2 linked regions of the Aeoliella mucimassa genome follow. The protein of the gene in region 1 interacts with the protein of each later gene in a pairwise test. Links are inferred from orthologs where the notes say so. Each region holds a gene or a part of one and is shown in the gene's direction. Other genes may lie near its edges. The genes, in order: Pan181_RS09180 and rsfS.

Evidence for each region.
Region 2: the proteins of Pan181_RS09180 (region 1) and rsfS interact in binary tests that used the Escherichia coli proteins (3 or more experiments, as listed by UniProt). The link is inferred for Aeoliella mucimassa from one-to-one orthologs.

Annotation. Positions count from the first base shown.
Region 1 is NZ_CP036278.1:2,284,557-2,287,729, forward strand. Bases 40-2,892 are described here. They hold Pan181_RS09180 (AAA family ATPase), read left to right. Parts: upstream 40-806; coding sequence 807-1,979; downstream 1,980-2,892. Other genes in these bases: Pan181_RS09175 (hypothetical protein), read left to right, coding at 40-791; Pan181_RS26000 (DUF5682 family protein), read left to right, coding at 1,983-2,892. In the rest of the region: more of Pan181_RS09175, read left to right, coding at 1-39; more of Pan181_RS26000, read left to right, coding at 2,893-3,173.
Region 2 is NZ_CP036278.1:475,385-478,698, forward strand. Bases 321-3,314 are described here. They hold rsfS (ribosome silencing factor), read left to right. Parts: upstream 321-1,609; coding sequence 1,610-2,020; downstream 2,021-3,314. Other genes in these bases: Pan181_RS01890 (hypothetical protein), read right to left, coding at 321-691; bcp (thioredoxin-dependent thiol peroxidase), read right to left, coding at 959-1,432; argS (arginine--tRNA ligase), read left to right, coding at 2,223-3,314. In the rest of the region: more of Pan181_RS01890, read right to left, coding at 278-320. UniProt on the Escherichia coli protein: Functions as a ribosomal silencing factor. Interacts with ribosomal protein uL14 (rplN), blocking formation of intersubunit bridge B8.

The DNA of each region.
Region 1 (3,173 bases):
TAATGCACACGCCAGTCTCGCAACCGCTCAAGCAAACGCGAGTGATCACCCTGGGGGTGACCAAAAAACATGTGAAAGATAGTTTCTGCGGCTTCGATTTTCGACTTCGCACGCTCGACGATACTCCGCAACTTCCGCGCGGCCAGTCGTTGGTCTGGTCGTGCGTGTTCCCTTTGAAACCAGGCAACGAGATTCCCCCCGAGGGTTTTCTGCATCTGCCTCAGAAACAGAAGTTCAAGCCGCATCTGTTTCTCGAAGGAAAGATCGTCGAAATCACTAGCGCCATGTTCGCGCTCGACGACCACGGAGGTGGGCGACTCACCATGGGCGAGAAGACCAGTGTTACCGCTGCCAAGACTTACAGCGACTGGCCGCAGCACTTTGCTTGGGATCCGTCGCGGGCCCAGCAACATCTGCAACAATACCGCCCAGGCCCGTTTGATCTGGAGATCGACCTGCAGGAAGAGTTGATGCTTGATGTATGGCAGTTCGCCGAGGACTCCTGGCAACCTGCAACTCGCAAAACGCAGCAGTTGGTTCCGATTGTGAGCCATCAAACCCTTTTTCAATTGAGCTATAGCGACTCGCCGGAAGGCGTATCGGTGAAATCGGCCCTCAAGAAACTGCACGCGAAGAAAGATCGCCCACCACTGTTTGGGCTGATGCACTACGCGGCTTGCCAACTGATGGTGCAGCCGCTCACGCTGCTCGAGGGGGAGAAACCGCGCTACCTTACCATTTCCGATAAAGACGTCGACCGTAAAGCGTTGCTCGCAGCGCTCAAGTTTTGAACCAAGGCACCCATCATGGCTAAAAAGAAAGTCGCCGCGAAGAAGCCGGCCGCATCGACCACCAAGGTAGAGACGGAGAGGCTTCGCGATCCGGCCGAAGTGAAATATGCCGACCAGCTTGCAGCACTCGTGCAGAACGACTCCGACACGCCCCCCGACGCCTGGCGGTTGTCGCCGCGAGCGGTGCTCGACTACATCGTCGGCGGTAAGAAGCTAAAAGCCACGATCGATGGCAAGAAAGTCGACGTGCCGATCACCCGCAAGTTCTACGGAGACGACTCCATCGTCGAGCGGGCGATTGTCACCTTGGCTTCGGAGCGGGCGCTATTGCTGGTCGGCGAGCCTGGAACCGGCAAAAGCTGGCTCTCCGAGCATCTGGCCGCGGCCATCTCGGGCACCTCAACCTTAACCATCCAAGGAACCGCGGGGACCACTGAAGAACACATCAAGTACTCGTGGAACATCGCCCGGGTGATCGCCGAGGGGCCGACCTCCGACAACCTGATTCCTTCGCCAGCGATGGTCGCCATGCAGGGGGGAACATTGCTGCGGTTCGAAGAAATCACCCGCTGTGTGCCCGACGTGCAGGATTCGCTCGTGTCGATCCTGTCCGACAAAGCGATCGCAATCCCCGAACTGCCTGATGCCAACATGGTGTGGGCGCGGCCTGGGTTCAACATCATTGCGACCGCGAACACTCGCGACCAAGGGGTGAACGAACTGTCGGCCGCGTTGAAGCGCCGGTTCAATTATATCCACATCCCCATCGTCAGCGATCAGAAAACTGAGATCGAAATTGTGCAAAGCCGCTCGGCCGAGCTGATCGAGCGGTATGATCTGCCGCAACGGATGAGCCCGCCGCTGGTCGAATTGCTGGCCACCGTTTTTCGTGAACTCCGCACTGGCAAAACCAGCGACGGGGTGAGCCTGAAACAAGCCTCGAATACGCTGTCGACCGCCGAAGCGATCGGCGTGGCCCTCGACGCGAACCTGCACGCCCGCTACTTCGGAAAAGGAGAGGTGACGCCCGGCGACATCGCCCGCAACATGATTGGCTCGATCGTGAAGGAGGACGTCGCCGAGCTGGCAGTGCTTAAGGAGTACGCGGTGGTGGTTGCCAAGAAGCGGGGGATGAAGAACAAGGATTGGAAGGACTTTCACGACGCAGTGGTGAGCTCGGTGAGGTAATTCATGAGCCAAGCGGGTAAACAATCAGCCGCCGCGATCAGGCAAAGCGGGCTCGACACCGAGGCGATTGCGGAGCAAGTCGACCAGGTGCTCGGCGAGGACCTGTATTGGTTCCCGGTACGTCATCACTCGCCCGGCGTGGCGTATCACGTGCAGCGGACCATCCTCGCACGCAAGCCGAAAGTGATCTTCCTCGAAGGCCCTGCCGAGGCGCAAGACCTGCTGCCGCATGTGATCGATAGCAAGACCAAGCCACCAGTGGCGATTTACTCGTCGTATCGTGACGACGACAACGTGCTCGGCCTGGCCGGCATCGCCAGCGAGTCGCCCGACATCCCAGCCAGGTTTGCCTCGTGGTACCCGCTGGTTGCCTACTCGCCGGAATACGTCACCTTGCAGGCGGCCACGAAAACGAAGGCCGACGTGGTGTTCATGGACCTGCCGCACTACGCCGAGATCACTCCGCGAAGCGACCTGGAACCGCTCGAAGAACCGCCGCCCGCCGAGGTGCTCGACCAGGACGCCAATCCTGCGTCGGCCGCCACGCATGATTCCGATCAACTGCTTTTCAGCAGCAGATTCTACCAACAGCTCGCCAAGTCGGCAGGATTTCGTTCGTGGAACGAAGCCTGGGACACCTTGTTTGAACTCGACGCCGATCAGCGCGATACCGAGGAGTTTCGCCGCGAGTTGGCAACGTTCTGCGCCGCGTCGCGACGCACCTCGCCGGCCGAGCGGTTGGCCATCGATGGCACCCTGGATCGCGAGCGTCATATGTGGCACACCATTCGCCAGACGCTAAAGACTCGCAAGCTGAAACCAAAGGATTGCATGGTCGTCTGCGGCGGGTTTCATTTGTTTCTCGATCGCGACGACCTCCAACCGCCCAGCGAACTGCCAGCCGGCACGGTTTACACCTCGGTGGTGCCGTACTCGTTCTTCCGCATCTCGGAACTCTCCGGCTACGGGGCGGGCAATCGCGCGCCACAGTACTATCAGACCTGGTGGGAGCTGGTGTCCGAAGGCCGGCCGACCGATCTGCTGGCCGAGCACGTGGTGTCGGTCCTCAAACGCGCCCGAAAGGAAGGCGAGCCGCTGTCCTCGGCCGATGCGATCTCGGTAAGCCAGCACGCCCGCATGCTGGCCCGACTGCGAGGACGCACCTCGCCGGTGCTCGACGACATTCACGACGCG
Region 2 (3,314 bases), 1.8 Mb from region 1 along the record:
GCCCGAGCGCAACATCGGGCAAAAGGAGGAGGGGGCTTCGCGTCGGTCGTGACAGAAGCGGGTGGTGGGACGAGCGGCCCACGGCACGAGTAGATTGGGTCTACCGAGGCGAACCAGTGAAAAGTAGCTTGCCAAACAGAGCTTTGCCAACGAAGTTTTGGCACTTCGCGCAAGGGGTAGGAAGTATTTTCCGGCAGAATCGGCAAACGCGCAAACGCAGGAGCTTGCGGAATAATAGGAGTGTGCGGACCTGGCAGAGGTGTGTCGTTTGGGCTCGCTACGGAACCAGATTCGAGACCAAAAGGGCGATGCCGCACATCACGGCGACGATGCCAGCGACCACAAACACGTCGCGCCAGCCGGCCATCGCCTGACGCTGCTGTTCGACTGCCAGCGGCATTTGAACCAACGTCCGCGACTGCCGCCGCGTGGCCGTGGTGCGCAAAGCCGTTTGTTGCAGTTCGGCCATTACCGCGCGTGCGGGCTGCGACTCGCCCCAGTAGCCAGGCAGGTCGCGGCCTTCCCAGGCGGGAACCGACTCCTCAAACACGTCGTGGGCGGGGCGCAACGCTTCGGCAATGCGCCAGCAAGTGGGGCAATGGTCGAGATGGTTTTCCACTTCGATGTCCGAACGATCGCCTGTGGGAAAGGGACCACTCGTGAGAATCATGAAAACCTGATCGCAATTCATCGAACAAGCCTCCGAACCAACGACTTTTTGAAAGAGGTGCAGCGGTATCGCTACGCAATCCAAGTGGGCAAACCGGGCAGCCGGATTGGTTGCGCGAGATATGGAAAAAGTGACGACCGCCTAAGTCGAAGTTGCAAGTCCAGAAGAGTGTTTCGTAGTTTAGCCGAATTAGCGGGCGTGATGCCAGACGTGTTTTTCAAGAACCAGCGGTCCTCGGCCATCCGCAGTTGCGGGCCGAGGTCGCTGATTCTGCAAGCCGGCAGGTGGTTATTCGAGCGACTTCAGCGCCGCGAGCACTTTCTCGTCGTGCCCATCCACTTGCACCCGCTTCCATACCTTCGCAACTTTGCCCTGGGCGTCGATGAGAAACGTGCTGCGTTGGATGCCCATCGACTTCTTGCCGTACATGTTCTTCTCGCGCCAGGCACCGTATTTTTCGGCGACTTTGTGATCCTCATCGACCAGCAGCGGGAAGTTCAGTTCGTATTTGTCGCGGAATTTCACGTGGCTTTCGATCGAGTCGGTGCTCACGCCGAGCACGACGGCTCCCAGTTTCTTGAGCTCGGCTTTCGCATCGCGAAACGCGCAGGCCTCGCGGGTGCAGCCGGGCGTGTTGTCGCGGGGGTAGAAATAGAGCACCACCGGCGAGCCCGCCAGTTCCGACAAGCGAACCTTCGACCCGTCGTCGGCGGTCAGTGTAAATGCGGGGGCTTTTTTGCCTTCCTCCACCCAATCGGCCATCGTTCGATCCTTAAAATATTTGTGAGTTGCACAACGCGAAACGCTGTAATTGTAGGCGTCTGCGGGCGAGTGAGGAGCCCCGACCGGGCCGCCGCAATTGTTCCGCCGCCGATTGTTCGATAAAATGCAGAGCTTAGGACAACAATTCCCCTTACTCCAATGAACCTTACGAGCCCCTTGTCTGAACCCACCCCCGCCAGCGACACACGTGCCGAGCGCAGCTTGCAGCTCGCGATAGCCGCTGCCCGCACCGCCGCCGATAACCGTGGCCAGAACATCCGTCTCCTCGATATGCGAGGGGTCACGCCCGAGTTCGACTACTTCGTGATTGTCACCGGTAATAGTCGCCGGCAGCTGCACGCGATCAGCGAAGAGATCGATCACTGCCTGGAAGACGACCTCGGCGACAAGCGGATAGGCATCGAAGGCTACAGCGAAAGCCGCTGGATCTTGCTCGATTATGGTTCGGTGGTCGTGCACCTGTTCGATCAGGAAACCCGCGACTACTACGCCCTCGAGGATCTCTGGCAGGATTCGAAGCCGGTAGAGCTTCCCTGGCAGGACGACGAGCCGACCGCCGGCGAGTAAACCGCAGCGGTTTGTAGTTTCCGTCCACTCCCAGACTTTACTCCTAGGGGGCTGCTGTGTCTGTAGCCCGCCCTGCGCAGCTGCGTATCGCGATCTGTTGCCTGGCGGCCCGTAGCGCGAGCCCCCTCCATGCTCGCCCGTCGCTAGGGTACAAACTAGGTTTTGCGGTCGCCTAGGCACACTCTCCCACCCCTCGGAAATCATGAACTTTCTCGCCGAACTACGTGAACGGTTTGCCAACAGCCTGGCCTCGCTCGATGGATTCACCGGCGACGTTGCCCCTGTGTTGGAATTGATTCGCTCGAGCAACGATGCCAAGTTTGGCGACTACCAGGCCAATTGCGCGATGCCGCTCGGCAAGCAGCTTGGCAAGCCGCCGCGGGAGATTGCCGCCGCGCTGGTCGCTGCGCTCGACGTGTCCGACCTGTGCGAACCGCCCGAGATCGCCGGCCCGGGCTTCATTAATCTCAAGCTCACCGACGCTGCCTTGGTGGGAGCACTGCAGGCCGCGGCCGCCGATACCGAGCACCTCGGTGTGCCGACCGTCGCGAAGCCGCGCACCGTGGTGGTCGACTACTCGTCGCCCAACGTGGCCAAACCGATGCATGTGGGCCACATTCGATCGACCGTCATCGGGGCGGCCATTGGCAACGTGCTTCGTTTCCTGGGCCATCGGGTGATCACCGACAATCATATCGGCGACTGGGGCACCCAGTTCGGCATGATCATCTACGGCTACAAGCACTTCGCCGACGAAGCAGCCATCGCCAAAGATCCCGTGCCCGAACTGAGCCGGCTCTATCGGCTCGTGAACACGTTGGTGGAGTACCACAACGCGAAGAATAACGGACTGCCGGCCCTCGAAGAGAAGCTCGCCACCCAGCAGCAGCTTGTCGACGAGCTCAAGGCCGTCGAGCCGACCGGCGACAAGAAAGCCGACAAGGCGGCCGCCAAAAGGCTACGGCAGGCGGAGAACTCCCTCAACGATCTGCTCGGCGAGCAAAAGTCGCTCGAAGAGAAGCTCGCCAAGATCGACGACGACCCTCAGCTCGCCCCGCTGGCAACGGAACACACGAACATCGCGCGGGCGGTACTCGACGAGACTGCCAAGCTTCACTCTGGCGACACGACGAATAAAGAGCTGTGGGAGACGTTCCTGCCAGCGTGCCTGACCGCGATCCAGAAAACATACGATCGGCTGAACGTTACGTTCGACCATACGCTTGGCGAGAGCTTCTATCACGATCGCTTGCAAGCCGTGGTCGACGACCTGGTCGCCCGCGGGCTGGCGACC